One region of the Pectobacterium wasabiae CFBP 3304 genome, then DNA from elsewhere that is predicted to be linked to it. Evidence: riboswitches for the same ligand, from Rfam matches in the RefSeq annotation. Region 1 holds a riboswitch; each other region holds the start of a gene.
The links. Region 1 has a riboswitch for thiamine pyrophosphate ahead of thiB (thiamine ABC transporter substrate binding subunit). Riboswitches for the same ligand answer to the same signal wherever they lie in the genome.
Positions count from the first base shown of each region.

Region 2: another riboswitch for thiamine pyrophosphate. It lies ahead of thiC (phosphomethylpyrimidine synthase ThiC); the one in region 1 lies ahead of thiB (thiamine ABC transporter substrate binding subunit).
Region 3: another riboswitch for thiamine pyrophosphate. It lies ahead of thiM (hydroxyethylthiazole kinase); the one in region 1 lies ahead of thiB (thiamine ABC transporter substrate binding subunit).

Region 1 covers NZ_CP015750.1:910,563-921,507, forward strand. The annotation lists gene A7983_RS04035 (helix-turn-helix transcriptional regulator) at 1-6, shown strand, start outside; gene sgrT (glucose uptake inhibitor SgrT) at 140-304, opposite strand; gene sgrR (HTH-type transcriptional regulator SgrR) at 395-2,053, shown strand; gene A7983_RS04050 (aromatic alcohol reductase) at 2,105-3,034, opposite strand; gene A7983_RS04055 (LysR family transcriptional regulator) at 3,306-4,211, shown strand; TPP riboswitch at 4,345-4,441, shown strand; gene thiB (thiamine ABC transporter substrate binding subunit) at 4,522-5,505, shown strand; gene thiP (thiamine/thiamine pyrophosphate ABC transporter permease ThiP) at 5,481-7,088, shown strand; gene thiQ (thiamine ABC transporter ATP-binding protein ThiQ) at 7,075-7,785, shown strand; gene A7983_RS04075 (family 43 glycosylhydrolase) at 7,790-9,412, opposite strand; gene A7983_RS24785 (ilvB operon leader peptide IvbL) at 9,694-9,801, shown strand; gene ilvB (acetolactate synthase large subunit) at 9,912-10,945, shown strand, end outside.
Region 2 covers NZ_CP015750.1:1,409,861-1,420,805, reverse strand. The annotation lists gene A7983_RS06400 (aminotransferase-like domain-containing protein) at 1-880, shown strand, start outside; gene thiH (2-iminoacetate synthase ThiH) at 1,264-2,385, opposite strand; gene A7983_RS06390 (thiazole synthase) at 2,385-3,182, opposite strand; gene thiS (sulfur carrier protein ThiS) at 3,184-3,384, opposite strand; gene A7983_RS06380 (HesA/MoeB/ThiF family protein) at 3,381-4,160, opposite strand; gene thiE (thiamine phosphate synthase) at 4,162-4,803, opposite strand; gene thiC (phosphomethylpyrimidine synthase ThiC) at 4,800-6,755, opposite strand; TPP riboswitch at 6,869-7,006, opposite strand; gene A7983_RS06365 (Rsd/AlgQ family anti-sigma factor) at 7,129-7,590, opposite strand; gene nudC (NAD(+) diphosphatase) at 7,699-8,481, shown strand; gene hemE (uroporphyrinogen decarboxylase) at 8,598-9,662, shown strand; gene nfi (deoxyribonuclease V) at 9,678-10,367, shown strand; gene A7983_RS06345 (YjaG family protein) at 10,445-10,945, shown strand, end outside.
Region 3 covers NZ_CP015750.1:379,156-390,100, forward strand. The annotation lists gene thiD (bifunctional hydroxymethylpyrimidine kinase/phosphomethylpyrimidine kinase) at 1-320, opposite strand, end outside; gene thiM (hydroxyethylthiazole kinase) at 317-1,111, opposite strand; TPP riboswitch at 1,149-1,245, opposite strand; gene A7983_RS01775 (LysR family transcriptional regulator) at 1,577-2,482, shown strand; gene A7983_RS01780 (2-hydroxycarboxylate transporter family protein) at 2,518-3,864, opposite strand; gene A7983_RS01785 (fumarylacetoacetate hydrolase family protein) at 3,941-4,786, opposite strand; gene leuD (3-isopropylmalate dehydratase small subunit) at 4,805-5,416, opposite strand; gene leuC (3-isopropylmalate dehydratase large subunit) at 5,419-6,837, opposite strand; partial or broken gene A7983_RS24105 (IS5/IS1182 family transposase) at 7,331-7,456, opposite strand; gene ahr (NADPH-dependent aldehyde reductase Ahr) at 7,553-8,572, shown strand; gene A7983_RS01805 (GGDEF domain-containing protein) at 9,769-10,692, shown strand; gene adhP (alcohol dehydrogenase AdhP) at 10,930-10,945, shown strand, end outside.

The sequences.
Region 1 (10,945 bases):
CGCTGATATCTCTTTGCCGCAAACTATCAGCGAAAAACCAAAAGGCGATAAGCAGGTCAGCACCATAAAAAAAACCAGCGAGAGAACTCGCTGGTTGGTGAAACATCACCATTACTCAGAATACGTTTCCTCACACCACCTAGAGCCAATGCCGATATTCGTCGTCGGACATGTCGTTCAGGTGCCACTGCGTCGCCTGCTGCAACAGTGCGATTCGCTGCTGGGCAGACATCCATCGCAACCACGTCGCTTTACAGGTCGATAAGTAGGTTTGATAGAACTGGGACAAACGGGAAATCGCCATGAGCCACCTCCTTTATTTCCTTGTTGAAAAGTATCGACGTAATATAGGGAAAGATAAATTGATGACTTTAGTGCAGGGAGTTCCTCTTTTATGTCTTCTCCTCGATTGCAACAACAGTTCATCCGCCTGTGGCAACACTTTCAGGGGCAAACCACCGATACCACGCTGCAAGAACTGACCGGGGTACTTAACTGCTCACGCCGCCATATCCGCTCGTTATTGAACGCAATGCAGCAAGAAGGCTGGCTCATCTGGCAGGCAGAAGCTGGGAGAGGAAAACGTTCGCAGCTCTCCTTTGTGTACACCGGATTAGCGCTACAGCAGCAGCGTGCCGAAGATCTGCTGGAACAGGATCGTATTGAGCAACTGGTGCAACTGGTCGGTGACAAAGAAGCGGTGCGCCAGATGCTACTCTCTCACCTTGGGCGAAGTTTCCGGCAAGGCAAGCACATTCTGCGCATCCTCTATTACCGCCCGTTAGGCAATTTACTGCCAAGTTCAGCACTGCGGCGTTCAGAAATGCATATTGCGCGACAAATTTTTAGCGGATTAACCAACATAAATGAGGAAAATGGGGAACTGAAACCCGATCTGGCTCATCATTGGCAGCAATTATCTCCCTTGCACTGGCGCTTTTATCTGCGTCCGGCAATCCGTTTCCATCACGGTCGTGAACTCACGATGGACGACATCACCACATCGTTATCGCGCCTCGCTCCGCTTCCGCTCTTTTCCCATATTGAAGCGGTGACCTCACCGATGCCGTTTGTGATTGATATCAAGCTGAGCAGCCCAGATAAATGGCTACCGTGGCTCCTGGCCAGCGTACACGCCATGATCCTGCCGCAAGAGTGGCAAACGCTGCCGAATTTTGCACAGCACCCGATTGGCACCGGGCCTTACGCGGTGGTACGCAATAACAGCAGCCAGTTGAAAATCCGGGCTTTCGATGACTATTTTGGCTATCGGGCGCTGATTGATGAGGTCAACATCTGGGTCTTACCGGATGAACCGGAAGAAATGCCAGTGTCTGTCCAATTCCAGTCTGATGAGTCTCATCATGAACAGTTGGAAAGTAGAATGGAGGAAGGCGGTTATTTCCTGTTATTCGACAAGCGCTCGCAGTTGAACCAACGCCCAGAGGTTCAGCAATGGCTCAGACAGGTATTTAACCCTATTTCGCTGCTCAGCCATGCCAATACCAGCAACCAGCGCGACTGGTCGCCCGCCTATAGCCTGCTGCCACGCTGGCATCACCATCATCCCGATACGCCACAGTCCATTCCTGAAGGGCTAACAGAAGTCACGCTTACGTTCTATCAGGAACATCCGGAGTATCGGATATTAAGCGAGATTATGCGCACACTGCTGGCGCAACAGGGCATCACCCTGCATGTTCAGATCATCAGCTACGAAGACTGGTATCAGGGCAATGCCGCAAGCGATATCTGGTTTGGTAGCCTGAATTGTTACCTGCCGCTCGAATTCTCTCTATTCGCCATGCTCTATGAGCTGCCACTGGTGCAACATTGCCTGAACGACGACCTGGGCACGGACGCACAGCAGTGGCGTAACCATACGTTGCCGATGGCGGAATGGTGTGAAAAGCTCATCAAGAGCGGGCAACTGCATCCGTTACTGCATCACTGGCTGCAACTTCAAGGGCAGCGCAGCATGCGCGGCGTCAGGATGAACATGCTGGGCTGGTTTGATTTTAAATCCGCCTGGTTCGCGCCGCCGGAACGCTGAGTACCGTTGAAAAAGGTGCGGGGCACGTTGAATCGCCCCGCACCCCGCGGTCTATTTTTGCAATTGCATCCGTAAGAAATGTTCGACGTCGACCGTCTCGTAACCATTGCGTTCATTGAACGTGCCGGATTTGTCCCACCACATGCCCTCTCCCAAAGCAAACGCAGCCCGATAGTGCGCCATTGCGTCATCTGGGGCCACCTTCAGATCCTTGCGCAATTTGTCCAGAGTCCATAGTGTCTTCTCAAAGACCTTCCCTGTGACACGTTCAACGACATCGGCAAGTTGCCCGTATGAAATAGTGTCACCTGCCACGTAGACCACCTCATTAGCCCGTCGTGGTTCAGCCAACAAAATTTCAGTCGTGAGCCAGCCAATATCTTCGGGGATCGTCACGGTCACTTGCGTATCCCAACTTCCCAGACCGTGAAGGATTCCGTGCTCCAGATCCACCACGCCGAAGACGGGTTCAAACAGGAAACTCGTGAACATACCAGTCGAAACAATCACCCATTCGGTACTCCGTTGGCTACGTAGCAGTTGTCTCACGTCGTATTGTTCATCAAAAACCGGATGGCCGCTTTTTCGACCCACAACGTCATAATCAACACCGAATTGCCAAGGGAAATAGCGCGCGACGTTGGCAGCCAACACCGATCTGGTTATTTTCATCTGAGTGCCTGGCCCCGCTACGAACCCCGAACAGTTCAATACCGTCTTATAATTCCTGAAAAGCTCGGTTAGAGCATGTTCATCAGAGGCCAGATCGAACCCGATAACGTCAACCCCTAGTGCACGGAGTTCGGTCAGTGTTGCCATCCCGTGCTCCGACGGATCGTTAACGGTGTCCGGCGAGACGAGTGCCGTGACCGACAACGGCAAGGTTCGCGCACGCGGTGCAAGAGCACGCAATACCGCCATACCGAGTTGCCCTGCGCCAAGCACAAGAATATCTTTCAACGCTGTTCCGCTATCATTCACGCCTTAACTCCTTCACAATTTCAAATTATCGCTATCATAGGGAATAGTGAACGCCCCATGTAGTCAGTGTGCTAACACGCCTTTTGTCCGATACTGCTTGTCAGAATAAGGACATTCAAAGATCGAGTGTCATGTTATACAAAAATGCGCAGATGATAAGATTCCGCCAGCTCACTTCATAATTTGAAAAAATCAAACGATAAGGTGATATGGCTGCTAACACGGCAGTACGCCTTACACGTTTCATCGCAAAATGGGGAGACATCATCGTATGGATCGGTTTCAGGCCATGGAGACATTTATCCGAGTGGTCGATGCGGGTAGTTTCAAAAAAGCGGCGGAAACAATGCATGTTCTGCCATCCACCGTCACCCGCAGCATCAAAGAACTCGAATCACATCTCGGCGCTCGGTTACTCAACCGAACGACGCGAGCACTCAGTATTACGGATATTGGCCTGCGCTATTACGACAGTTGCAAAGCGATCTTGCGGGATGTGCACGCGGCGGAAAGCGTAACGGCACAGCAAAAGGAGGAACTACAGGGAACGATCAGAATCGGGGCGACACCTTCTCTGGTCAAAAATTTCCTGATCCCGGCACTGCCGGACTTCTGTGAGCGTCATCCGGGAATAAGGTTGGACTTCCATCTGGGTGATGCCACTGTCGATATTGTCCAGCAGGGTATTGATTGTGTCATCAGAACCGGAGAACCCCCGTTATCACGACTGGCCGCACGACGTCTCGGGGCGTTCCATTGGACTATCTGCGCTTCCCCACGCTATCTCGAACAACATGGATACCCCACAACGTTGGACTCGCTCAAAGATCATGTCGCAGTGGGCTATATCCACAGCCGGGCAGCTCGTTCAATTAGTTGGGGGTTTCACGATGAAGCTCACACCGTAGCGATTCCGCTAGCAGGACAGATCAGCGTAAATGACACCGATGCCTATCTCGCCGCGGGTGTAGCGGGTCTGGGTCTACTACGCATTGCCAGTTATATGGTACGCCAGCAACTCTCTGATGGACATCTTGTCCGGCTGCTTCCTGATCTCGAAGCACCACGTGAACCTATTTTCATCCTCTACCCGCAAAGCCGCCACCTCTCGCCAGCTATCCGCGCCTTTATCGACTGGTGTACCGCACTAATCGAGCAGGAGGCAGTGAAATGGTGAATGTCCACAAACAGGACAACAGAGTTCATTACGTTAAGCGAGATTGTGCCTGTACTGTGGAGTATTCAAGCCTGGTTCGCGCCGCCGGAACGCTGAGAACCTTTCACTGCCCGACTTAACCCTTTACAATGAGTCGTTCTCAACGGGGTGCGGAAAATTTTTCGCTGAGAAGATACCCGTCGAACCTGATCCGGTTAATACCGGCGAAGGGATTTGAGAGTGCGGCTTATTGCTGCCTCGAAGTCCTTTGCCACCCTATGATTCTCAGGAGTGCAAAGTGTTAAATCAATTATTACACCGTTCAGCCATCGTGCTGAAAACCAGCCTGCCTTGTCTGTTACTGCTCTCAGCATCCGCTTTCGCCAAGCCCGCGCTTACCGTTTATACCTACGACTCATTCGCTTCCGAATGGGGTCCAGGCCCCGTCATTAAAACCGCGTTTGAAAAAGAGTGCGAGTGCGAACTGAATTTTGTCGCGCTGGAGGATGGCGCATCGCTGCTGAACCGTCTGCGTATGGAAGGCAAAAACAGCAAAGCGGATATCATTCTGGGGCTGGACAACAACCTGTTGCAGGCTGCGGAGCAAACCGGTCTGTTTACGCCACACGGTCAGGACACCAGCGCCGTCACAGTGCCGGGCGGCTGGAGCAATAAGACGTTCATCCCTTACGACTACGGCTATTTTGCTTTTGTGTATAACAAAGACACGCTGAAGAACCCGCCGAAAAGCCTGCATGAACTGCTGGACAGCAACGCACCGTGGAAAGTGATCTATCAGGATCCACGCACCAGCACGCCGGGGTTGGGCCTGCTGCTATGGATGCAGAAAGTGTACGGCGACGATGCGCCACAAGCCTGGCAGAAGCTGGCGAAAAAAACCGTTACCGTGACCAAAGGCTGGAGCGAAGCCTACGGCCTGTTCCTGAAAGGGGAAGCGGATCTGGTGCTGAGCTATACCACATCACCGGCTTATCACATCATCGAAGAGAAGAAAGACAACTACGCGGCGGCCACCTTTAGCGAAGGGCATTATCTGCAAATCGAAATCGCCGGGCAGTTGGCTTCCAGCAAAAATCCCGAGCTGGCAAAACGCTTTATGAAGTTCATCCTGAGCCCAACCTTCCAGCAGGCTATCCCCACCACGAACTGGATGTATCCGGCGGTGAAAACCGAACTGCCTGCGGGCTTCGCGACGCTTGCCGTGCCTGAGAAAGCCATGCAGTTCAGCGCACAAGAAGTCGCCGACCAAAGGACACAGTGGATTCAGGCATGGCAACGCGCCGTCAGCCACTGATCGGCGGACGTTTGTGGCCGGGACTACTGGCCACCTCGCTGTTAATTTCCGTTGCCGTACTGGCTTTCGGCGCACTGTGGCTACAGGCGCCCGAAAGTCAGTGGCGCACGCTATGGCATGACTGTTATCTCTGGCATGTCATTCGGTTTACCTTCTGGCAGGCGTTTCTCTCTGCACTGTTTTCTACCGTTCCCGCGATTTTCCTCGCCAGAGCGCTGTATCGGCGGCGTTTCCCCGGTCACCGTTGGCTGCTGCGCCTGTGCGCTATGACGCTGGTACTGCCCGTGCTGGTCGCCGTTTTTGGCCTACTCAGCGTATATGGCCGCCAAGGCTGGCTGGCCTCTGCGTTGGGCTGGTTTGACCTGAAATACACGTTCTCACCCTACGGATTGCAGGGCATCCTGCTGGCACATGTATTCTTCAATCTGCCGCTGGCAACCCGACTGCTGTTGCAATCCTTAGAGGGCATCGCCACCGAGCAGCGCCAGCTAGCCGCCAATTTAGGTATGAATAGCTGGCAACATTTCCGTCTGTTGGAATGGCCCAACCTGCGCAGGCAGATTTTACCCACCGGCGCGCTGATTTTTATGCTCTGCTTTGCCAGCTTTGCCACGGTGCTGTCGCTAGGCGGTGGCCCGCAGGCGACGACGATTGAGTTGGCTATCTATCAGGCATTGAGCTTTGATTATGATCCAGCGCGAGCAGCACTGCTGGCATTAATTCAGATGGTTTGCTGTCTAGGTTTGGTGCTGCTGAGCCAGCGGCTGGGACGCATTCTACCCGTCGGCAGCACGCAGCAGCTTGCCTGGCGCAACTTGCAGGATAGTACCTTAAGTCGCCTCACCGACGGCCTGCTGATCGGCGCACTGTTGCTGCTGGTCATTCCCCCTTTGCTAGCCGTGGTGGTCGATGGCGTGAATCGCTCGCTGGTTACCGTGCTGCAACAGCCCGTGCTCTGGCAAACGCTGTTTACCTCGCTGCGCATTGCCTTAGGCGCAGGATTGTTGTGTCTGGTGTTAACCATGATGCTGCTCTGGAGTAGCCGCGAGCTCAAGTTACGCCAGAAGCCACTCTACGGGCAGTTGATGAATCTGAGCGGCATGCTCATCCTCGCCATGCCCGGTATTGTGCTGGCAACCGGCTTTTTCCTGCTGCTGAATAACAGCATCGGGCTACCACAATCCCCCTATGCGCTGGTGGTGTTCACGAATGCGCTGATGGCAATTCCGTATGCCATTAAGGTGCTGGAAAATCCCATGCTGGACGTTGCCGAGCGCTATAACCGGCTCTGTACATCGCTGGATATTCGCGGCTGGCAGCGGCTGAAGCTGATCGAGCTGGCTGCGCTGAAGCAGCCGTTAGCTCAGGCGTTGGCCTTTTCCTGCGTGCTGTCAATCGGTGACTTCGGCGTCATCGCACTGTTCGGCAATGAGCAATTCCGCACGTTGCCATTCTATTTGTACCAGCAAATTGGTTCCTATCGCAGCGCCGATGGCGCAGTCACGGCACTGCTGTTGATGCTGCTGTGCTTTATGTTATTTACCCTGATTGAGAAACTGGCAGGCCGTCATGATCGCGCTTGAGAAATTGACCTACTTCTATCAGCACTTACCTATGCGCTTTGATTTTCACGTCAAACCGGGTGAGCGCATCGCCATCCTCGGCCCCAGTGGCGCAGGAAAAAGCACGCTGCTGAATCTGGTTGCCGGTTTCCTGATGGCGGATAGTGGTGAGTTACGGCTTAACGGCGCATCTCACCGCGAGACGCCTCCCGCGAAACGACCGGTTTCGATCCTGTTTCAGGAAAACAACCTGTTTCCTCACCTGACGATTGGGCAGAACATCGCGCTAGGATTGCACCCCGGCCTGCGACTCAGTGCCGCACAGCGTGAAACGCTACGGCAGATCGCCAATCGGGTCGGTCTGGCGGATCTTCTGGATCGGCTACCGTCGCAGGTTTCCGGTGGACAGCGTCAGCGCGCAGCATTGGCACGCTGTCTGGTGCGTCATCAACCGATTCTGCTGTTGGATGAACCGTTTTCGGCACTCGATCCCGCGCTGCGCCAGGAGATGCTCGATCTGGTTGAAAGCGTGTGTCAGGAGCGTCAGTTCACGCTGTTGATGGTGTCCCACAATCTGGATGATGCCATGCGGATCGCAAAACGCACGGTGCTGATCGTGGACGGGCAGATTTATTATGATGGGCCGACTCAGGCGCTACAGGATGGCAGCGCCGAGGCAGCCGCCATCCTGGGGATTTCGCGTCCGTCTTCGGATTGAGGAGTTAAGGCAAAGCCTGATAGCGCAGGTTACTGAACGTTACGTCGCCTTCGCCCGACGCGTAAAGGGCAGGCCGCAAACTGAGGAAGTCATACGCGACGTTGTGATGGTAGCCAGACACTTCCATCTGCACCGGATACTTCTTCCACGGTTCCTGATCCGAGGTTCGGGTGTAAAACGTCACGATATGACGGTCGTTTTTCATCCGAATTTGCACCTCATTGCCCGTGATGTGCGGTAGTTTCTTCTCCGCTCTTTCCAGCCCATAGCGGTGCATCACCGTCCCGTCCTGATTAAACGACAGCCCGACGTACAGCTTCGCATTGTAGAACAGCAGTAAACCGGCCTGCGCTCCGGGAGCGAAATTCGCCGTGACTTCAATTTGGTAAGCCTGATCGCCGGGGATCATCGTCAGCGGCGCGCTGTCTTTCGGCGACGTTCCTTTTGCCTTCAACTGTAGCTTACCGTCTTTAAGCGTGACCCGCTTCAGTTCTTCCGCATTGGCGCGGTAGAAATGCCAGCGGGCTGGAAATTTCTCGTCGGTAAAACTATCAGACCAACCGATACCGTGAGGCACCGCTTCGCCCCCTGCGGGTTTGCGAATCGGTTTGCCAGTATCGAATCCAGCAGAGGTAAACCAGCCATCATTCCCCCAGACGATCGGCTCCAACATCGCCTGACGTCCCAGCGTCATAAAGCCGTTTTCATAACCGTGGTACATCATGTACCAATTTTTATCCGGTCCTTCGATCAGCGTTGCGTGGCCGCGTGACCACCATTTTTCTGAACGATCCTGCGTGCGGATAATCGGGTTATGCGGTGAATTTTCCCACGGCCCGTTGATCGATTTCGATCGCGCGGCAATCACCATATGTCCGGTTGGTGGCCCAGCCGTGCCGCCTTCCGCCAGCACCATGTAGAAGTAATCGCCGTGGCGCAGCATCTTCGGCCCTTCCTGTGAGAAGCTTTCCACATCCCACTCTTCTGGATACTGCCACCCCTGATAGACCACCTCCATTTCACCGACCGTCGACAGCCCGTCATCGGTTAACTGCACGCGGTTGCCGCCAGACATAAAGATGTAACGCTTACCATCCTCCCCCACCACATGGCCGGGGTCGCTAGCCGGGTTTTTAAGACCGGTATCTTTCGGCGCTGTCCATGGGCCGCGAATATCATCGGCGGTAATCACATACAGCGTTTTCTTTTTCGTTCCTTTGGCGTCGATAATCCGGTTTGTAGTGAAGTAGATATAATATTTGCCGTCGTGTTTCACCAAATCCGGTGCCCAGATCGCGTCAACGGGCGTCGTTATCGCAGGGCCAAGCGGCTGCCAGTTCACCAGATCGCGCGAGTGCCAAATTAACAGTCCGGGGATGTCGTCAAAGGACGAAAACGTCATGTAGTAATCAGCGCCATCCTTGATAATGGTGGGATCAGGATGATCGCCCGCAATAATCGGGTTGAGATAACAACCATTACCCAAATCAGCCTGACGCTGCTGTTCAATACCGCGCATCCATTCATTGGCAGGGCCTGCCTGGCAGGCGATCGCCTGGCTGATACCTATTGCCATCAGTAAGATACCGCTTAATACACCTCTCCCCACTGCTCGGGACATGCCCATCTGTCACCACCCACTATCTCAATGATTATTTTATCATTTATAACATTGAAACCCTGTTCCAATTGTGAAAAAAGTCACGCTTCTCTGGTTGTGTGGCGAAAAATAAAGCAGTAATAACAGCATTAAATGTCGATAGATTGTGATCCTGTAGGCATATTCGGTTTTTATCCCTTGTGGGTATTGTGTCTTTTTATGCTGCTGTGCTTATATGAATTGGCAATTGGTTCATTACTTATTCGAACACAAATAACGTAAACGTAAATAACGTAAATAGGATTCCCGTGACGCACTACTCTTCTTCCACTTCAGCACTACTAAGCACCGCGCATGTTGACGCGGTCGTCGTCGTGCGCGTGGTGGTCGTGGTCGTCGTCGGCAGCGCGCCGTAACGGGTTCCGAATCGAAGATTCTCAAACCCCGCCGGCGCCAGCCGAGCGGGGTTTCTTGTTTCTACCCTCCCCGCTCCGACACCGCACCGGCCCTGATGAAGGATGTAAACATGCGTTATACAGGCGCTCAGTTGATTGTTCGATTGCTCGAACAGCAGGGCATCACCACCGTAGCGGGTATTCCAGGTGGCGCAGCTCTGCCGTTATATGATGCACTGGGTCAAAGCAAGACGATTCGCCACGTTTTGGCTCGCCATGAGCAAGGCGCAGGATTTATGGCACAAGGCATGGCGCGCGCCAGCGGGCAAGCCGCCGTTTGTATGGCCTCCAGCGGTCCGGGAGCAACCAACCTGCTTACTGCCATTGCCGATGCCAAACTGGATTCAATCCCGCTGGTGTGTATCACCGGTCAAGTGCCTTCCAGCATGATCGGCACCGATGCATTTCAGGAAGTCGACACCTACGGCATCTCTATCCCCGTCACCAAGCATAATTATCTGGTGCGTGACATCAACGAACTGCCGCGCGTGATCCCGGAAGCGTTTCGCATCGCACAATCGGGTCGCCCTGGCCCGGTGTGGATCGATATTCCAAAAGACATTCAGAACGCGACCATTGAACTGAGTGAACTGCCTAGCGTCTTTCCTCTCGATACGCCACCAGCCATCGTGCAGCAGGACATTGAGCGGGCTGCCGCCATGATTAACGCAGCGCAGCGTCCGGTTCTCTATCTGGGCGGGGGAATTATTAGCAGCGTCGCACACGAACAGGCCGTTCAGTTAGCGGAACGTTCCAGCCTGCCAACCACCATGACGCTAATGGCCCTAGGCTCAATGCCTGTCGATCATCCTCTGTCGCTGGGTATGCTCGGCATGCACGCCGCACGATCAACCAATCTGATCTTACAGCAGGCGGATTTGTTAATTGTGCTGGGTGCACGTTTTGACGATCGCGCGATTGGTAAAGCGGAGCAGTTTTGCCCGCAGGCCAGCATCATCCACATCGACATCGATCCGGCCGAGTTAGGCAAGATCCGTCAACCGCACGTGGCGATCAATGCCGATGTCGCGCAGGCGCTGGATCACCTGCTGCCACATATTGCCCCCCAATCGCGTGATGTATGGCACGCAACCGTCCGCGGGCT
Region 2 (10,945 bases), 500 kb from region 1:
TGTTGCTGTGCGCGCGGTTTGTCAGCCCGGCGACATTGTGGCCGTCGAATCCCCCGCGTTTCCGGGCACGATGCAGATCCTCCGTGGGCTGGACATTAAAGCGATCGAGATCCCAACCGATTCAGTGACGGGGATCAGCCTGGAAGCATTGCGGCTGGCGCTGGATCAATGGCCGGTCAAAGCCGTACTTTTGGTGCCAAGCTGTAACAATCCGCTTGGATTCATCATGCCGGATGCCCGTAAGAAATCGCTGGTGACTCTGGCGCAGCATTTTGATATTGCGATTATTGAAGATGATGCTTATGGCGAGTTGGCCTATGAGTATCCGCGTCCTCGAGCGATCAAATCCTTTGATGAAGACGGGCGTGTGCTGTTGTGCAGTTCGTTCTCGAAGAATCTGGCTCCCGGCTTGCGCGTTGGCTGGATCGCCCCAGGGCGCTATCTGGAGCGAGTGATTCACACAAAATACATCAGCACGGGCTCGACGGTGGTACAGCCCCAGCTTGCCGTGGCGGAATTTATTCGACAGGGACACTATCAGCCCCACTTGCGCCGTATGCGCGCTCAGTACAAAGCCAACCTAAGCACCTTCACCTGCTGGGTACGCGAGTATTTTCCGTCCAATATTTGTGTCAGCCGTCCGCAAGGTGGATTCTTGGTGTGGATTGAACTGCCTGAATATTTTGATTCGCTCAAGCTCACCCGTGAAGTCAGGAAAGCGGGCATACAGATAGCCGCGGGGTCGCTATTCTCCGCTTCAGGGAAATATCGCAATTGTATTCGACTCAATTATGCCAATCGTTTCACAGAAGAGATGAGGGAAGGGCTGCGCATTGTGGGCAGCGAGGTTGCTAAAATGATGCATACGCTTCCTGACTAGAACGCCCCTTGATGATTTTTTAAGGAAGGGCCGATACGGGTAAGGATAAGCCCCGTATCGGCGGGTTGATGTGCAGAACCGATAAGTGGCAAACGGTTCCGGTCAACAGGTTGAGTAACTCAGTCCTGCCAACGACGCTACTGTATTCTTCATAGCAGGCCGTGACGATAGGCCGAATGTCGTGTTGCGCAGCGCTATCCTGAGAATATTGCCTTACGTGTAATTCCCATTTCTGCCTGCGAGCCACTTCGCAAATCATGCCTATCACTCATATCGATTGCTTAAGATCCGAGATACGAAGGCTACCACGGTGCGAGGCGTCCCTGCGGGAATCTCATCACCGTGTTTCCCTCTTACTTCACGCTTAAGTGATCATCGCCGCCTTATCTGCCCAAATAGCCGTCCCAGTCTTTCCAAACTGGCTGGAGACCAGCGCGCATGATGGCCTGCGCCACGTCTTCAGGACGCCGTGAATCATGCGGCGAGAACTGTTCCAGCTCGGGGTGGTTGTCGGCATATCCGCCCGGCTGAGTTTTGGAAAACGCGCTGACGTTATTAATCGCAATGGGAATGGCATGATCGCGAAAGAAAGGCGATTCACGCGTGGAGAGCGATAACTCAATATCTGGTGACAACAACCGAAATGCACAAATCACCTGCATGAGTTGTGCTTCATCCATTAGCGATGCCGGCTCAATACCGCCCGCACAGGGGCGCAGACGAGGAAACGAGATAGAGTAACGGCTCTGCCAGTAGCTTTGCTGTAGGTGCAGCAGGTGTTCTGCCACCATGTAGCAATCGGTTCGCCAGCTATTGGACAGGCCGATTAACGCCCCCAGTCCGATCTTGTCGATCCCCGCACGACCAAGTCGATCCGGCGTGGCGAGCCGCCAGTGGAAATCCTGTTTTTGTCCTTTTAGATGGTGCAACTGGTAAGTCGCTGGATGATAGGTTTCCTGATAGACCATCACGCCATCCAACCCTAGCGTTTTCAACTCGGCATACTCGTCCTGCGACAGCGGCTGGACTTCAATCATTAGCGAGCTGAAGAGCGGTCGAATCAGCGGAAAGACGCGACGAAAATAATCCATCCCCACTTTACGCTGGTGTTCTCCGGTTACGAGTAGCAGATGCTCGAACCCGAGATCCTTGATAGCGGCGCATTCACGCAGGATTTCCGCGTCATCCAGCGTTTTTCGTTTGATGTGATTACTCATCGAAAAGCCGCAGTAGGTGCAGTCGTTAGAGCACAAGTTGGACAGATATAGCGGTACATAAAAGCTCACCGTATTGCCAAACCGCTGGCGGGTGAGTTGCTGTGCCCGCTGGGCTAGCGGTTCCAGATAAGCGCTGGCGGCAGGTGAAATGAGCGCCATAAAATCGTCACGCGTCAGGTGTGGTGCGGTGAGCGCTCGTTCAACATCCTGTGCGGTTTTACTGTTGATGCGCAGCGTCAGGTCATCCCAATCGAGTTGTTCCCAGACGGTTTGAAAATCGACGCTCATCACTTTGTCCCTTCCGTTTGCCGATCTTCCGTTTGTCGATTAAGAAAACCGGTGAGCGGGCTGGTGGCGCTGGCGACAAACTGCTTATTTCCCAGCCCGGCCTGACGAGCAAGCCGACCGGCATCGACGGCCAGCCGAAATGCGTGCGCCATCGCCACAGGATCGCGGGCAACAGCGATTGCCGTGTTTACCAGTACCGCGTCGGCTCCCATTTCCAGCGCATCGGCCGCATGACTGGGCGCACCGATGCCCGCATCGACAATTACCGGAATGCGTGCTTGCTCGATGATAATGCGGAGGAAATCACGTGTTTGCAGCCCTTGATTAGAGCCGATTGGCGCGCCCAGCGGCATCACCGCCGCGCAGCCAACTTCTTCCAGCCGTTTGCACAACACCGGGTCGGCACCGCAGTAGGGCAGCACCGTGAAGCCCTCTTTTACTAACTGTTCGGCGGCCTTTAGCGTTTCGATAGGGTCGGGCAGCAGGTATTTCACGTCGGGGTGAATTTCCAATTTCAACCAGCGAGTGCCCAGCGCTTCACGCGCCAGACGGGCGGCAAAAATAGCTTCGTCTGCGGTTTTGGCTCCTGACGTATTTGGCAGCAGCTTAATACCGAGCTGGCGTAGCGGGGCGAGAATGGCATCATTTCCGCTATTCAGATCTACACGTTTCATCGCCATGGTGACTAACTGCGAACCGGAAGCCTCAAGTGCCGCCAGCATCAGTTCTGGCGTAGCGAATTTGCCAGTGCCGGTTAGCAGCCGCGAAGTTAATATCGTATCGGCAATGTGTAGCATGTCATCCTCCCGCGATGGCTTGAAAAAGCAAAATGTCATCACCGTCTTGCACCTGATGCTGTGACCAGGTGGCGCGCGGGATAATGGTTTGGTTGATGGCTAACGCGGTGCCGGGCTGAAATCGATTTATCTGGTTCAGCAGCGTCTCAACCGTAATAGCCTCTGGACATTCAAAGGGTTCATCATTCAGCGTGATTTTCATGCCACGCCCCCGCATACCGGGCAATGAGGTGAACGCGTCAGTTGGAGTGTGTTCCAGCTCTGCTGTTTGCCATTGAACATTCTCAGCTTGCCGTCCAGCGCGGACGGCATCCCCGCCAGCAGTTTGATTGCTTCCAACGCCTGAAGTGTGCCAATCACGCCGACTACTGGGCCAAGTACGCCCGCAGTGCGACAGTTGCGCTGCGGTTCGGCGGTATCAGGGTACAGGCAGGCGTAGCAGCCAGACTGATAAGGTGGCATGAAGACTGCGAGCTGGCCGCTGAAACCGACGGCGCTACCGCTGATCAACGGTTTGCCTGCACCCACGCAGGCGGCGTTAACCGCATGACGGGTTGTCATGTTGTCGCTGCAATCCAGTACCAGATCGACACGGCTGACGGCGCTGTGTAACGCGTCACCGCTTAGCCTTTCGGTGAGTGCTATTACTTCTGAGTACGGATTTAATGCCCGTAGTTGACGCTGTGCCAACACCGCTTTGGGCTTGTCGGTGTCGCTGGTGCGATACAGAATCTGGCGTTGCAGGTTGCTGATGTGCAGTGAGTCATCGTCGGCGAGCAGTAGCGTGCCGACCCCTGCGGCGGCCAGATAGAGTGAGGCGGGGGAGCCCAACCCACCGAGCCCTACCAGTAGAACGCGGGCGGCTTTGAGTTTCTCCTGACCTTCAGGACCAATATCTTCCAGCATCAGTTGACGGCTGTAGCGCATAAACTCGCTATCGCTCAGTCCCGCAGGCGTTGGAGGGCAAGTCGTTACCATGTTATGCCTCCCGTCCTTCAATTATCTTGAGCAGCGTCGCAGTGGCCTGCTGCCAGTCAGGTGCTTGCGTAATAGCGCTGACGACGGCAATGCTGCCGACGCCCGTTTCCAGCACCGCAGGTACTTTGTCGATGCCGATCCCGCCAATCGCCACGGTGGGAAAACGGCCTTGTAGATCGGCGATGTGCCGAGTCAGTTCGGCTAGCCCCTGCGGCGCGGAAGGCATGTCTTTGGTTTGCGTGGGGAAAATATGCCCTAAGGCGATGTAGGACGGGTTGACTGCCACCGCTCGCGCCAGTTCACGATCGTCGTGCGTGGAGAGACCTAAGCGCAGGCCCGCTTGTTTAATCGCGCTCAGATCGGCGGTATCCAGATCTTCCTGACCCAGATGTACGCCATACGCCTGATGTTTTACTGCCAATTTCCAGTAGTCATTGATGAAGAGCTGTGCCTGATAGCGACGACCTAATGCGATCGCTTGGATCACATCGGCTTCGGCCTGTTCATCGGACCGATCTTTGATTCTTAGCTGGATCGTTTTCACTCCGACACCGAGCAGACGTTCGATCCACTCCACGCTATCGACAACGGGATAGAGCCCCAGCCGCTGTGCCGTCGGGGCAAAAGGCGTCGAGTCCGTCATTTGCTTTCCTCGGCTTGCAGGCTGGTGGCGCTGTGATAAAGCTCGCTGCCGCGAGAGCGGAATTCCTGCGACATCTCAGCCATGCCGATTTCAATCGGTTTGGCTTCGGCTTCCTGTTTGGCGGCGTAATCGCGTACTTCCTGCGAGATTTTCATCGAGCAGAATTTCGGGCCGCACATGGAACAGAAGTGGGCGACTTTACCGGATTCTTGTGGCAGGGTTTCATCGTGGTAGGCACGTGCCGTTTGGGGATCGAGCGCCAGATTGAACTGGTCTTCCCAGCGGAATTCGAAACGCGCTTTCGACATGGCGTTATCACGGATCTGTGCGCCGGGATGGCCTTTCGCCAAATCGGCGGCGTGGGCGGCGATCTTATAGGTAATCAATCCCTGTTTAACGTCTTCTTTGTTCGGCAAGCCAAGATGTTCCTTCGGCGTCACGTAGCAGAGCATCGCGCAGCCGAACCAGCCGATCATGGCGGCACCGATGCCGGAGGTGAAGTGATCGTAACCCGGTGCGATATCGGTGGTTAATGGGCCGAGCGTATAGAACGGCGCTTCGTGACAGTGCTCCAGCTCTTCAGTCATATTGCGGCGGATCATTTGCATCGGCACGTGGCCGGGGCCTTCGATCATCACCTGTACGTCGTATTCCCAGGCAATTTTGGTTAGTTCACCCAGCGTATGCAGTTCGGCGAACTGGGCTTCGTCGTTGGCATCCTGAATGGAACCGGGGCGCAAGCCGTCACCCAGCGACAGCGCGACGTCATAGGCGGCGCAGATTTCACAGATTTCACGGAAGTGTTCGTACAGGAAGCTCTCTTTGTGATGCGACAGACACCATTTCGCCATAATGGAACCGCCGCGTGAAACGATGCCGGTCAGGCGTTTGGCCGTCATCGGCACGTAGCGCAACAGCACACCGGCATGGATAGTGAAATAATCCACCCCTTGTTCCGCTTGTTCCAGTAGCGTATCGCGGAACATTTCCCAGTTCAGGTTTTCTGCCACGCCGTTCACTTTCTCCAGCGCCTGATAGATCGGCACGGTTCCGATTGGCACGGGGCTGTTACGCAGGATCCACTCGCGAGTTTCGTGAATATAGCGGCCGGTCGAGAGATCCATCACCGTATCCGCGCCCCAACGGGTAGACCAGACCAGCTTTTCCACCTCTTCTTCGATGGAGGATGTCACGGCGGAGTTACCGATATTGGCGTTAACCTTCACCAGAAAATTGCGCCCGATAATCATCGGCTCCGATTCTGGGTGATTGATGTTGGAAGGAATAATGGCACGCCCGGCGGCGACTTCCTGACGGACAAACTCCGGCGTGATGTTTTCCGGCAGGAGAGCACCGAAACTTTGTCCAGGATGCTGCTGGCGCAGTACTTCACCACGAATGCGTTCGCGTCCCATATTTTCGCGAATGGCGATAAATTCCATTTCCGGGGTAATTATCCCCTGCCGCGCATAGTGGAGTTGAGTGACACATTTGCCTGCTTTGGCACGCTGTGGTCGTGGCAAATGCTCAAAACGCAGATGATCCAGACCGGCATCCGCCAGACGCTGCTGGGTGAAATCGGAACTGACGCCGGATAGCGCCTCGGTGTCGTGACGTTCTGCAATCCAACTGGCGCGCAGCTTCGCTAACCCAACGCGGACATCGGGTTGTGCTGCGGGATCGCCATACGGCCCTGACGTATCGTAAACCGGGATCGCCTCATTGGGTTCGTATTGGGGATTGTCTTTGTTACCACCGAGTAGCGTCGGGCTGAGCTGGATTTCCCGCATCGGTACGGCGATGTCGCCGCGCGAACCTGCAAGGTAAATGCGTTTGGAATTGGGAAAGGCGGTTCCCTGTAAGGTTTCAATAAACTGTTGGGCAGCGGCACGCTGTTCACGGCGACCCGATTTTGACAACACTGTTTCTATAGACAAGGGTTCTGTAGACATAGCAAGTTCCTGTAATACGTAAAGGGAAGATTGCTTGTCTGGAGCCGGAGGGAGTAATAATGATATTGAGCATCAGAGCAGGTATATAGGAATACGCAGCCATGAGCTTAATGAAGTGCATTACTCTTGTTCCCTTCGCAGGTATTAACCCGATCAGGTTCCGCGGATCCCGAATTAACGGTCTCAGCCTGTGCACTTATAGGTTCCGTAAAAACGAAACACAAGCACGCTAGGCACTCCGACAAGATTTGCCCGTCAGTTAAACGGGTCAATAAAACCCCCACACTGTATGACGGCAAAACGCGGATGTCAAAGCGTGCCGCTTTTACCTGTGCAGCGTGTGATGATGTTCTTAAATAACGCCAAATGACGGCTAGTTATCGTAAACCTGCTTGATCATGTTGTCTTCTAATGTAAAACGCTCTTCCAATGCCTCGCCGACGCTGGAAAGTGCCTGCTGGAATTCGAAACAGTTATCATCATCGATAGCGGCTGCCAGATGGCTATCGTAAAACGTCATGATTTGCTGCGTATTGTTTTGCAGGGCGAGGTCGAGTTGGGTGGAAAGCGCTAATACCTGTTCGCTGTGGGTCGCTGCTTCATGCAGCATCTTTTCGTATAAATGAAAGTGGCCGGTAGAAAGATAGTCCACCAGATTCTGGCAAAAATGATCCAATGCTTCTTCATCCAAAAGAGAAAGCGCTTCCTTGTTCGGCTTGATGCCAACCAGATGATAGTAAGCCACCAGAAGCTGCTTACGCGCTTGTAGCCATTGGTCGATTAACGCATTATTGCCACCAACGTATTCAGTCAGACTTTGTAGCTGGTTTAGCATTGTTGACTCCGTGAACGGTAAGAAATAACTGAAATCCCAGTTATAAAACTTATGTAATCACTCTGAATGTAAAATGCCAGTGAAGTGGCAATGGAGCAATAAAAAGATATGGAACAGACGCTAAAAGGTGATGAAACCGGCTGGTGGATAGTTAGCGATGCAATACAAATCTGGCTGCCTCAAGGGGAATTGCCGTGCGGAACGGCGATAGAGTGGTCGTTGCAAGGGAAAGTGGCTCGCCAGATTGGCGAATGGCAAGGGCAGCCCGCCTGGCTGGTATGCCAGGGGCGGGATACGGGTATGGCATCCGTTCGCCAATTGCTCGATCAAGACGTGGGCTTATTCCAACTGGCGGGGCGAGGCGTGCAGTTGGCCGAGTTCTATCGCTCCCATCGTTTTTGCGGTTACTGTGGCCATGAAATGGTACATAGCAAGACGGAGTTGGCGTGCTTATGTGGTCACTGCAAAGAACGTTATTATCCGCAGATCGCGCCCTGCATCATTGTCGCGATTCGCCGTGGCAAGGAAATTTTGCTGGCGCAGCATAATCGGCATCGCGGAAACATGTACACCGTGCTGGCTGGATTTGTAGAAGTGGGCGAAACGCTAGAGCAAACGGTCGTGCGTGAGGTGATGGAAGAGAGCCAAATTCAGATAAAAAACCTGCGTTACGTAAGTTCGCAGCCTTGGCCATTTCCTCATTCACTGATGATGGCGTTTATGGCGGATTATGCGGGTGGCGAAATCAAGCACGACCCGAAAGAGTTGCGTGACGCGGGCTGGTTCCGCTATGACCAACTCCCACAGTTGCCTCCGCTGGGCACCGTAGCTCGTCGACTTATCGAGGATACGGTGGTGTTGTGCCGCGCTTATCACGAGAACGAAGGCTGACGTGGTACTATTTGCACCATTAACGTATTGGTTTCATAACACGTTCGTTTTATAACGCATCCGCTTCATCACATCTATCTGGTGTAGAACCGCCGTGAGGCTGAAAGGAAGAGAACATGACCGACCTGAAAAACGATCGCTATTTGCGGGCGTTATTGCGCCAACCTGTTGATGTCACCCCAGTGTGGATGATGCGTCAGGCGGGGCGTTATCTACCAGAATATAAGGCAACGCGTGCGCAGGCGGGGGATTTTATGTCACTGTGCAAAAATGCAGAGTTGGCGTGTGAAGTCACGTTACAGCCTTTGCGGCGTTATGCGCTGGATGCGGCAATCCTGTTCTCCGATATCCTCACGATCCCTGATGCCATGGGCTTAGGGCTCTACTTTGAAGCAGGGGAAGGTCCGCGCTTTCACTCTCCCATCACGTCTCATGCCGATGTGGTTAAGCTGCCGATTCCCGATCCAGAACAGGAGCTCGGCTATGTGATGAACGCGGTGCGGACGATCCGTAAAAATCTTGCCGGGGAAGTGCCGCTGATTGGCTTCTCGGGTAGCCCGTGGACGCTGGCAACCTATATGGTGGAGGGCGGTAGCAGCAAAGCGTTTACCGTCATCAAGAAAATGATGTTTGCTGAACCTAAAACGCTGCACCTGTTGCTGGATAAGCTGGCTGATAGCGTCATTCTTTATCTTAACGCGCAGATTCGCGCGGGTGCGCAGGCCGTGATGGTATTCGATACCTGGGGCGGCGCATTGAGCGGGCGTGACTACAAAGAGTTCTCCCTGCGTTACATGCATAAGATTGTTGATGGTTTACAGCGAGAGAATGAAGGCCGCCGTGTGCCCGTGACGCTCTTTACTAAAGGTGGAGGACAGTGGCTGGAGGCGATGGCAGAAACAGGCTGTGACGCGCTGGGACTGGACTGGACAAGTGACATTGCCGATGCGCGTCGTCGCGTAGGCGATAAAGTGGCACTACAGGGGAATATGGATCCCTCAATGCTGTATGCCGATCCGGCACGGATCGAACAGGAAGTGGCGTCGATCCTCGCTGGGTTTGGGCAAGGAGATGGGCATGTTTTCAATCTGGGACACGGTATTCATCAGGACGTGCCACCGGAACATGCAGGCGTTTTTGTTGAGGCGGTGCATCGGTTGTCCCGCCCTTATCACGGATGATTCACAGGAGGTGATGTGATTGATACACAACGGCTGCGGGCCGAACAGTTGGCTCGCGCTTCTGATGTGATTCGGCACGACGATTTACCTTTTGAGCAGCCCGCGTTTATCGCGGGTGCGGATGTTGGCTTTGAGCAAGAAGGCTCGGTAACTCGCGCGGCGATTGCGGTAATGCGCTATCCTTCGTTGGAGCTGGTAGAATACAAGATTGCGCGTATCAGCACGACGATGCCTTATATCCCCGGTTTTCTTTCATTTCGTGAATGCCCCGGTCTGTTAGCTGCATGGGCGTTGCTTGAGCAAAAGCCGGATCTGTTGTTTGTCGATGGGCATGGGATTACCCACCCACGCCGTCTCGGCGTTGCCAGCCATTTTGGTCTGCTCGTTGACGTTCCCACAATTGGCGTGGCGAAAAGTCGACTTTGTGGCCGGTTTGAGCCGTTGGCGGAGAGCGTCGGCAGCCAGCAGCCGTTGTTGGATAAGGGTGAGCAAATTGGTTGGGTATGGCGCAGTAAAGTGCGCTGTAATCCGCTATTTGTGGCGACGGGGCATCGAGTCAGTCAGGATAGCGCATTGCACTGGGTACAATGTTGTATGCGCGGCTACCGTTTACCGGAGCCGACCCGCTGGGCTGATGCTGTCGCATCGAATCGTCCCGCATTTGTGCGTTGGCAACGGCTGCAAGCGGCTAGCGTATTGTTGTAAAACTTTAGGAATTCAGGCATAGGGCGTCACTGTGATTTCAGGTACACTGCCGTCCGTCGCCGTTAATGAGCATAAAAATGTTACGTAACCCCATTCATTTACGTCTGGAAAAGCTGGCGAGCTGGCAACATGTCACTTTCATGGCATGTCTTTGTGAACGTATGTATCCAAATTACCACGAGTTTTGTCGTCAAACAGAATTCGGAGACGCGATGGTTTACCGCCGTATTCTCGATTTGGTATGGGAAACATTGGTTGTTAAAGATGCGAAGGTCAATTTCGATAACCAGTTGGAAAAGCTGGAAGAAGCGGTTCCCGCCGCGGAAGATTACGATCTTTACGGTGTTTATCCGGCTATTGATGCCTGCATCGCATTGGGTGAGCTGATTCATTCGCGTTTAAGCGGTGAAACACTGGAGCATGCGATAGCCATCAGCGAAGCGTCTATCCGTACCGTTGCTATGTTGGAAATGACGCAGGCTGGCAAAGAAATGACCGACGACGAGCTAAAGGTTTTACCTGCGATTGAAGAAGAATGGGACATCCAATGGGAGATTTTTCGCCTGTTGGCGGCCTGT
Region 3 (10,945 bases), 530 kb from region 1:
ACGGTATCCAACACCACGAAAGGGACCGAGTAATAGCGCAAGCGCTCGGCAACGGTTTCGACAATATCGGTCTGCGCCAACATCCCAATCTTGGCACTGTCGATGCGCACATCGCTCAACACGGAATCTAACTGTGCCGCGACAAAATCCGGCTCAATTCGGTAGACGGACTGCACGCCGAGCGTATTTTGCGCCACTAGCGCGGTAATGACCGACGTGCCATAAGCGCCCAATGCAGAAAACGCTTTTAAATCCGCCTGAATCCCCGCACCACCACTCGGATCGGTGCCAGCAATCGTCAAGGCATTGATACGCTTCATGCCAGATCCTCCGCATGCAGGGTATAGAGTCGATCGAGGAAGTTGGGAATAAAACTCCCCGTACCTTGCGACGCCAAGGCCGCCTGCTGCCCCGCTAACGCCATGACATAGCACGCCGCCGCCACATGGGATAAGCGATCACCTTCCAGAGAAGCAAATCCCGCGACCACCGCCGACAGCGCACAGCCTGTACCGACCACGCGTGTCATCATGCTATCGCCGCCGGCTACCGCCATATCGCGCTCACCGTCCGTGACATAATCCACCGCGCCGGTCACGGCAACAATCGTCCCCACCTGCCGAGCCAGTTCGCGCGCAGCGGGTAACGCGGCAAGGGAATCATCGGCGCTATCCACGCCCCTCCCCTGTGCGGCTAACCCAGAAAGCGCCATGATTTCAGACGCATTGCCGCGGATAGCCGCTGGTTTCGATGCCAGCAATTCCCGGCAAAATTCAGTACGGAAGGTCAAACCGCCTACGGCAACCGGATCGAGCACCCACGGTGTTCCCGCCTGATACGCGCTGCTTACGGCTGCCCGCATCGCCTCGGCACGCGTGCGTTCCAACGTACCAACATTAATCAGCAGCGCATCCGCCATCACGCTGAACTGCGCGGCTTCATCGGGATCGACCACCATGGCGGGCGATGCATTCAACGCCAACAACACATTAGCAGTAAAAGATTGCACTACATCGTTGGTCAAACAGTGTACCAGCGGTGAAGCAGAACGAAATTGAGTGAGTGAGGTTGCTGCCTGAGCGGCAGAAAAGTCGGCGGGTTGCGTGCTCATAGGTCTCCCAACCGGCGTGGAAGAAGGCGGCAACCGGTGGGGCATACCGTGACTTCCCTACGCTGGCATTATCCAGATCAGGTGGTACGGGTATTTCTCAGCCTTCACAAAGAAGGGCACCCCGAGTCATGTGTTTACGCTTTGCAGCATAAGTAAGTGCCCCCCGTAAAGCAAGCGCCAGTTCGTCTCGTTCCACCACCGATAAAAAATGAGAAACTACAGTCCGTTGTGACATAGAGAAAAACGCCATCCCCCTTTAGACTGATTTATCAAACCCATACTGAGGATCAGGGATAGAATGGTCGACGCTGAGATTGATCCGGTAATCAATACAATTTGCCTAAAGTGAAACGGTAATGTGGGACGTTATTTAGCAAGATACGGATCGCGCAGTTCAGCAGTTTTACGTATTGATATAATGCGATATAATTTAAGAATTATATATTGTTGGATTGTATGACGATAATGAAAAACAAATGGCCTCAGATCGAAGATTTTAACGTTTTTTTGACCGTGGTCAGAACCAGTAATTTTTCCGCTGCCGCTGTCGAACTGGGTCTTTCGAATGCATATATCACGAAAAGAATTAACATTCTTGAAAGTGTTTTGGGGGTAAAGTTATTTCATCGTAATACTCGTGAAATAAGGCTTACAAGCGCAGGTGAAGTAGCCAGAGTTCAAGCTGAAGAATTAATAAGAAGTGCAAGAAATTCTATCGAGCAAATCCAGGATGTCAGAAATGACGTAATGGGTAATCTTCATATTTCAAGTTCATTTGGATTCGGAAAGAATCATCTGGCTCAACCTTTTTCCTCTTTTTCAAAAAATAACCCACACTTAAAAATAAAATTGACGCTAACAGATACAAAGCTTGATCTAATAAAGGAAGGCATTGATCTGGAAATCATGGTTGGAGAGAATTTTAACGATAGATATTATGCGAAAAAAATTGCAGATAATAAAAGGATACTCTGTGCCTCACCTGATTATTTTGCAGACAAAGATATGCCAACCATTCCTGAGGAACTGGCTAATCATAGTTGTCTGTTTTTGCAGGAAAAAGGCCAGACATTTGGGCTGTGGCGGCTTTACAATGGGATAAACCTGCAAACTGTACGTGTTAATGGGGATCTATCATCCAACAATGGTGAGATAATTATGCAGTGGGCTCTGGCTGGCCACGGCATAGCATACAGAAGTCAGTGGGATGCCAGAAAATACATTGAAAACAAACAGCTTATTCATATTCTTCCTGATTATTATGAGCAAGCATCTGTCTGGGCCGTTTACCCCACCAAATTAGACGACTCGTTGAAGACCAAGAGATGTGTTGAGTTCCTTGAAGAGTATTTCAGAGACATAAAACTATAAACAGCCACAAGAGTAGCTGTTTATTTATACAAATATCAGGAAAATGCGGCTAATAACATCGTTGCAAGTATTACGGTAAAAGCGCCACCAATACGCGTGGAAATCTGAGCAAATGGCATAAGTCCCATACGGTTCGAAGCAGACAGAATGGCCACATCACCAGTGCCACCTAACCCACTATGGCAAGTTGTCACTATCGAGGCTTCAACCGGATACATGTTGAGGTATTTCGCCATAAAGAAACTCACCATCGCCATTGAGAGCACAACTGAACCACACACAGCCACATAACCTAATGAGAATACCGCAACAACGCTTTCCAGTGGTACATAGAGCATTCCAAGGCCGATCATCGTAGGCCAGATGAGGGACGTTGAAATGAGCTTATAGCAAGATTTTGAGCCATCAATCATACGGTGAGGAATGATATCAATATATTTGCAGATAACGGCAAGGACAATCATCAGTACCGGTCCGGGGATGTGTAGGATTTTTTCAAGCAGTCCACCCACAATAAAGAAACAACAAATTACCAGCAAACCAGCGCCCATTAATGGGAAATCTGTGTTGCCATTCCCTTCCGAGCCAAGGTTGTTGAAAATCGCATTATCTTCAGCAGTACGGATGAGCATCCCGTCACCACTTAACGTAGGTTTGACGCTACCTAATTTTGCCAGGAAGCCAGCACAAACAATGGCAAAAATATTACCGATGACTGCGGCAGGAACCAGTTGAGCAACGTAGATATCCGGCGTGGTGCCAAGGATGGAAGAGTAAGCCAGAGAAAGAGGTAAGATCCCCTCACCGATACCGCCACCAATTATCGGAACGATAATATAGAAGAAGGTATGGTACATACTGTAACCAACCAACTCTCCAACCATCAGGCCAACGCCTACCGCAGTTACAGTACCGACAACCAGCGGTACAAACATTCTGATCATACCCTGTACCAGAATAACACGATGCATTCCGAGAATACTGCCAACGACAAGGGTAGCAATGACAAAATACAGGAAGTTGGCATCTTTCATAAGAACATGCACAGAATCCAGCACGTTCTTAGGAATATAATGGTAAAAAACCAGAATCGATGGAATCATCAGGCAGAAAATTGCCGGGCCACCAATATCCTTTATAATTGGGATATTTTTCCCTACAGTTGAAAGAATAAACCCCAGAGACATTATAATTGCAAGACCACCAATCATATTTTTTGGTAACGTGCCAAAAAATGCAGCCGCACCGATAATAATACACATAACTAAAAAAAACAGAGCAGGTATGGAACAAATTTCTTTAGAAAAAAAGAATTTTTTTGAATTAGTTAGTCCAGATGCATCATCACATTTAGACAAAATCTCTTCTTGAATATTATTCATTATATTCACCTGTATAACACGTAGGGTACACACTTATCCCAAATGAGATAAGTGTTATTTTTAGTATTTATATTTATTAAGCTATTATTGTTTCGCGAATATGATTACGCAGACGTCCTAAACCTTCAATCTCTACTTCAATACAGTCACCCTCTTTCAAAAAAAGAGGTGGTGTTCTTTTTTTACCGACTCCGCCTGGGGAACCCGTTATAATTACATCCCCAGGACTAAGTTGGGTAAAAGTGCTAATATATGCAATAAGATAAGGTATCTTATGAATCATATTCTTCGTATTATCATTCTGCACTTCTGTGGCATTCAGGAAGGTGCGGATTGAAAGGTTATGCGGATCGTGAATTTCATCCTTCGACGTCAGATAAGGACCAAACCCGCCAGTTTTAGGCCAGTTCTTGCCCGCAGTATACCAGGTATGTTGCCAATCACGGGCTGAACCATCCATGTAGCAACTATATCCAGCAATGAAATTAAGTGCATCATCTTCAGAAACATGGAAGCATGTTTTACCGATGATAACCGCTAGCTCACCTTCATAATCGAACTCATGCGACTCAGCAGGCTTGTTGATATAAGTAAGATGTCCTGTCTGTGAGTCAGCAAATCTTACAAATAAAGTAGGTTCTGGATTGAGTTCATTGAACTCAGCACGTTTTTCAGAGTAGTTCATCCCCACACAAATGATTTTGGTGGGGTTATCAATAACCGGAAGATACTCAACCTGATCAATTTTATAATCTATCTTATCTGTAGATATTCCTGCTAATTCAGAGATGTCTTCATTTTCCAGAAATGTCTTCAGCGATGGATACTTATTGCCGTATATCGCACTGACATCAATTATCCCCGTTCCTTTCACAATACCAAATTTGTGTTTACCATTTAATTTAAAATTAGCTATTTTCATTATTCACTCTCAAGCTTTTCAGCTTACTCTGTGCCATGGATTTTCCGAATAATATTCATTTTCAAATTGGATAATTTCATCCCTAAAGGATAATGTTAAGCCAATTGCATCCAGACCTTTTACCAGCATCTCCTTCTTCAGTTCATCTACATTAAATGTAAAATCTTCTTTTTCGGTACTGATGATCTGGTTCTCAAGATCAATCAAGATCTCATTTGTCTCAATGTGGGAAATAATCCTAGCCAGTTCACTCATTTTCTCTTCCGCAAGAGTGATAGTCAGAACGCCATTGCGTAGGCAATTATCATTGAATATTCCCGCAAAAGAAGTGCCAATCAGGGCACGAATACCTAATTGTTTCATCCCCCATACAGCATGTTCACGGCTGGAACCGCACCCAAAATTTGGTCCGGTAATCAGGAATTTTGAACCCTTCCATTGAGGTGTATTAAGAATGAAATCTGGATTTTCAGTGCCATCAGCATTAAATCTCAGGTCGTAAAAAAGGCCTTTATCAAGCCCCTGCCGATCAATACCTTTAAGAAACTGTTTAGGCATAATGACGTCAGTATCGATATTAGCAGCCAGCATTGGAGCGGCCAGTCCTGAAATTTTCTTAAACGTATCCATCATTAAACCCCGGTAAAATAGCGAACATCGGTTAAATGACCAGCGATTGCAGAGGCTGCAACCATTGCCGGACTCATAAGGTGTGTACGTGAACCCGCGCCCTGTCTACCGGCAAAATTGCGGTTGGTACTTGAGGCACAGCGATCTCCTGGGGACAGAACATCTTCGTTCATGGCCAGACACATGGAGCAACCAGACTGGCGCCATTCAAAACCAGCATCCATAAAGATTTGAGCCAGACCTTCTTGTTCCGCTCGCTCACGAACAAGGGAAGAGCCAGGAACAATCATGCCGCGCACGTGTGAAGCCAACTTTTTACCCTGAACAACTTTTGCAACTTCGCGTAAATCCTCAATACGACTGTTGGTGCACGACCCAATGAAAGCGTGGGAAATTTTAATTTCAGTGAAAGGCGTTCCTGGCTTTAGATCCATGTATTTCAGGGCAGTGAAATAATCTTTTCTCTTTTGCTCGTCCGAGATAATTTCTGGATCCGGAACAGAACTACTGATTGCACCGGCCTGGTCGGGACTAATTCCCCAGGTAACAAAAGGTTCTACTGTAGAGCAGTCGATATAAATCTCTTTATCGAATGTTGCATCAGGATCGCTACGCAACTGCCGCCAGTTGGTAACCGCGTTATCCCACATCTCGCCCTTCGGGGCTCGTGGGGTATCTTTCAGATACGCGAATACCTTGTCGTCCGGTGACATAAATGCACCTCGCGCACCGGCTTCTACGGCCATATTGCAGATAGTCATGCGTGCTTCAACGCTCAGGTTATCAATGACGTTTCCACAAAATTCAATGGCATAACCGGTAGCACCGTCTGCGCCAATGCGTGCAATAAGCGCCATAATGACATCTTTTGAAGTTACCCCCAGGCCGAGAGTACCTTCCAGGGTGACGCGCATATTCTTGAGTTTCTTATATACCAAGGTCTGCGTCGCCAAGAGGTGTTCAATTTCGGAGGTTCCAATGCCGAAGCCAAACGCGCCCAGTGCTCCATAAGTCGTGGTGTGACTGTCCCCTGCAGCAATAATCATTCCGGGCATGGCAAGGCCCTGCTCGTGCGCGACCACATGTTCAATACCCTGGCGTTTATCCATGACATCGAATAATTCAATATCAAAGTGCTGGCTGTTCTCCCTGAAGTAGTTAACCTGCAACGTGCCGCCAGGGTCCGTCATGAGCAGATCGCGTGATGGGCGAGTCGGATTTACATGATCTACGTTAAGCAGAATAGATTTTGGATTCCAGACCATACGGTCATTTTCACGCAATCCACTAAATGCCTGCGGGCTGGTATATTCATTCAAAATTGAACGATCAATATATAAAAGAACATTGCCTTCATTATCGAACTTTTTAATTGTGTGTGAATCAATATGTTTGTCGTATAGCGTTTTACTCAGATTCATGATCTTACCTACATTGCTCACGGGTTAAGTTAATACCAGTATAAGCATCGGGTTAATCGTGTATATCCATTACCGAACTCATATGATGAAAAACACTTTTTACAAAATGTAAAACATAACCTTAACCATATAGATCAAGTGGTTATTGTTATATATCCAATTTTATATAAATTAGATATTTGAAGAATTCAATGCTAAGGTAGATTCATTTTTCGCCTGACAATAACATTCGTATATATTGTGTCTGTGATCATGTTTTCAGCTATGCCAGATTTTAATCTGGCTTGGACTAGCTCTGGAACTGAGGGCGGTGGCCTTCAGATAATTGATAACGCTCCCGGTGATGACTTATCTATTTCAGATACCAAAATCTTTAGCACAAGGTACGGTATTGATAATACTTATTCCTAACGTATTGCCAAGTCTTCTACAACATCAAAAAATAAACAACATTATGATGTTGATTGAAAATTACGTAACCTAATAAATAACCTCATTTTCTGATAAAAAGTCGGATACAGACTAATTTCACGAGCAAAAGATAGTTCCTGGCTGTTTTCTCATAGCGGGTAGCAACCCGGCGATACGCTTTTAAAAGACTCAAGCATCTTTCAACAATATGATGGGAAATGAAAAACCACAGGCCGTTGTAACATAGAGAAAAACGCCATAACCCTTTAGACTGGTTAATAAAACCCATACTGAGGAAAATGTGATGACAATAATCAAGAGTTATGCCGCGCCGAAAGCAGGTGCAGCGCTGGAGTTGTATGAGTTTGATGCGGGAGCACTACAGGCAGAAGACGTCGAAGTCGTGGTTGAATACTGCGGCGTATGCCATTCCGATCTCTCGATGATCGATAACGAATGGGGAATATCGAGCTATCCACTGGTTGCCGGGCATGAAGTCATTGGTCATGTACACGCACTGGGCGAAGCCGCAAAGAACAAAGGATTAAAGATCGGTCAGCGCGTCGGCATTGGCTGGACGGCACGTAGTTGTGGGCACTGCGATGCCTGTATCAGCGGCAGCCAAACCAATTGTCAGCAAGGCAGCGTGCCGACGATCCTGAATAAAGGCGGTTTTGCCGATAAAATTCGCGCAAACTGGCAATGGGCTATCCCGCTTCCTGATTCCATTGATATCGAATCTGCAGGTCCGCTACTGTGCGGCGGCATCACCGTCTTCAAACCGCTATTAATGCACCATATCACCGCGACCAGCCGTGTCGGCGTGATCGGTATCGGCGGTCTGGGGCATATCGCGATTAAGCTCCTGCACGCGATGGGTTGTGAAGTCACCGCATTCAGTTCTAATCCGTCCAAAGAGCAGGAGGTGCTGGCGATGGGGGCCGATAAAGTCGTCAATAGCCGCGATCCGCAGGCGCTAACTGCTCTAGCTGGCCAGTTCGATCTCATCATCAACACCGTGAGCGTCGATCTGGAGTGGCAGCCCTACTTCAACGCGCTCGCTTACAACGGGAAGTTCCATACCGTTGGTGCAGTGATGAAACCATTTAGCGTTCCGGCCTTTACACTTATCGCAGGCGACCGCAGCGTTTCCGGTTCTTCTACCGGCTCACCGCATGAACTGCGCTCTCTGATGAAGCTCGCCGCGCGCGCCAACGTGAAGCCGCAGACGGAACTGTTCCCGATGTCGAAAATCAACGATGCTATCCAGCACGTGCGTGACGGCAAAGCCCGCTACCGCGTCGTACTGAAAACCGATTTCTAATCGGTAAAGACATCAGCGGGCGAATACGCCATATACCGTATTCGCCCACATTAACATTGCGTTGCCTGTTATTTTTTCTTGTTCTGCTACTGTAGTGCACATAGTTTCATTTCCTGACGTAAAGTCAGAACATTGCCATGTATTGACGCCATCAGAAATAGCATTGCCTTTTACCCTGGTCTTCCCCCCGCTAATTCCGTCTAATATTCCGACCAATATTCACGAACCAGCCTGATTTTTATCCGTCACAACCTTATCGGACAAAAAAATTAATATTCTTTACTTTCACATCAGGGGGAAATATCGGAATTGGCTTACCATAAATATAAAATCGTGCTTATCTTCGGCTAGCGTGAAAGAGAAACATAGGAACGTCTTGGTATCAACACTTTCATGTTTTTCGCTGCGATAGTAAATTTCCCCATCAATATCCGCCCCCCAAAGTATTTATCATAGATGTTGATGCTACGCTGATACGGGATAGCCTCTTGATGCTGTTTTCTAAAACAATATCTTTCCGGTAAGAAAAAGCGTAAACAGAGAGAACGGATATATTCAAAAAATAAAACTATCAATTGTACCATTTCTTACCTTCATCAATGACCAAGATTAATCTCATCACCAATCAGCATCACAAAAAAACGAACTTACTTTCAATTTAAATAATTATCGTGCATAAAATATCAAACACAAATTGTTACGTGAATTATTAAAGAGACGTTAAGAATATACTTATAAAACAATCCACCGCGATGAATTTACATGCCTTACAAACAAACATTTACCAAATAAAATGCTACTCACCGCAGATTTTCTGCGTTATGTTATTCCATCGCCGACCACGAAGATAAATAGGTTCGTCATACGTCGAGTTACATACCTGTACGTTAGCTGCACGTAGTCACCCGAATCACTTACCTGAGTAAGTTCATCGAGATGAAATGAGAGACATCCACTCATTCACCACAGGCCCGTCGTTGATCGGACAAAGCGGTCTACTCATAAGCGACTATCCCCTCTTGTTGCGCCGTGCAGCCGCAGAAAAATACGTAAGTACCATATTAAGCCATCCCACGAGCATAACAAACTGTCTGTGCATCTAAATTCTTTAAAAACATCCCTTCATCTTGCCAAAATGGCACTAAACTTAATTCTATTCATAGTACGGTGCCTTGTGTTGGAAAGGGGATTTTTCTATGCCTTTGACAAAATATGTTCATGATTTAATTGACAAACGGTCAAAAAAAACGTCTTGCATACAAATTACTTTCTTATTATCAATATTAATCGTTATTTTTAACCTCTTGCTTTTCGAACCCCTTTACACACCACAGGAATTAATAAAACACCCAGGATTGTATATTGATACATTTGTATTTATTATTCTTTTTTTTATTATTTCCAGCACCAGTAAAATATCGATCCGTCATAAATCCGAACGATATATACGTTACGGATTCATTATCTGGACATGCTCAGCAATGTTCGATGTTATGGATGAGATAATTCTACAACCCAAATGGGTCAGGTATTATTTAGAAGATCTATTTAAAATCATTGGTATATCTAGCGTAGGTTTTGGCGTTTATATCCTGATACAGAAAATTAACAATAAATATGTCGAAGCAAGAATACAATCATTCAGCGATGAACTAACACGACTCCCTAATCGCCGTTTTTTTATTAATGAATTAAAAAATCTCGAAGCGAAAATGCCCTATTTATTTATTATTGATATCGACAATTTCAAAACTATCAACGATAGATATGGGCACACGAAAGGTGACGAAATACTGAGCAAATTCGGCCATATTCTTTCTCGTTTAGATAACAGTGAAGTCGTGGCAACCCGAATCGGTGGCGAAGAGTTTGCGATGATTCTGTATACCGGGACACAGGCTCAGGCAGAGGCGCTGGCAATAAAGGTGTTAAAGAATGCGAACAAGATCATCATTAAGAATATGCAACACCTTTCTGTCAGTATTGGCGCAGGGAGAAAACAGCCGCAGGAATCCACCGAACACTTTATGACACGGGTGGATATTGCTCTTTATCAAGCTAAAACCACAGGTAAAGGCAAAGTAGAATGGGCTCTGGAACCAAAAGAAAAAGCCCTGTAGCCCGACATAACATCATACCAATGAATATGGCCGCATGGATGCGTCCCCTTCACTAAAACATCAGAAAAATTACTGTAAATCACGTTCCAGTGATGATCTCCCCTGACCGCGCCACCTCTCATTTTGTAATAAAATTAACCTATTCCTGATTAAGCAACTTGCCAATCCCCGTAGACTCTTCTATAGGTAGAACATAATACATTAACCCCAATAACACATTCAGTAAAAGGAAGACTAATGAAAGCAGCCATCG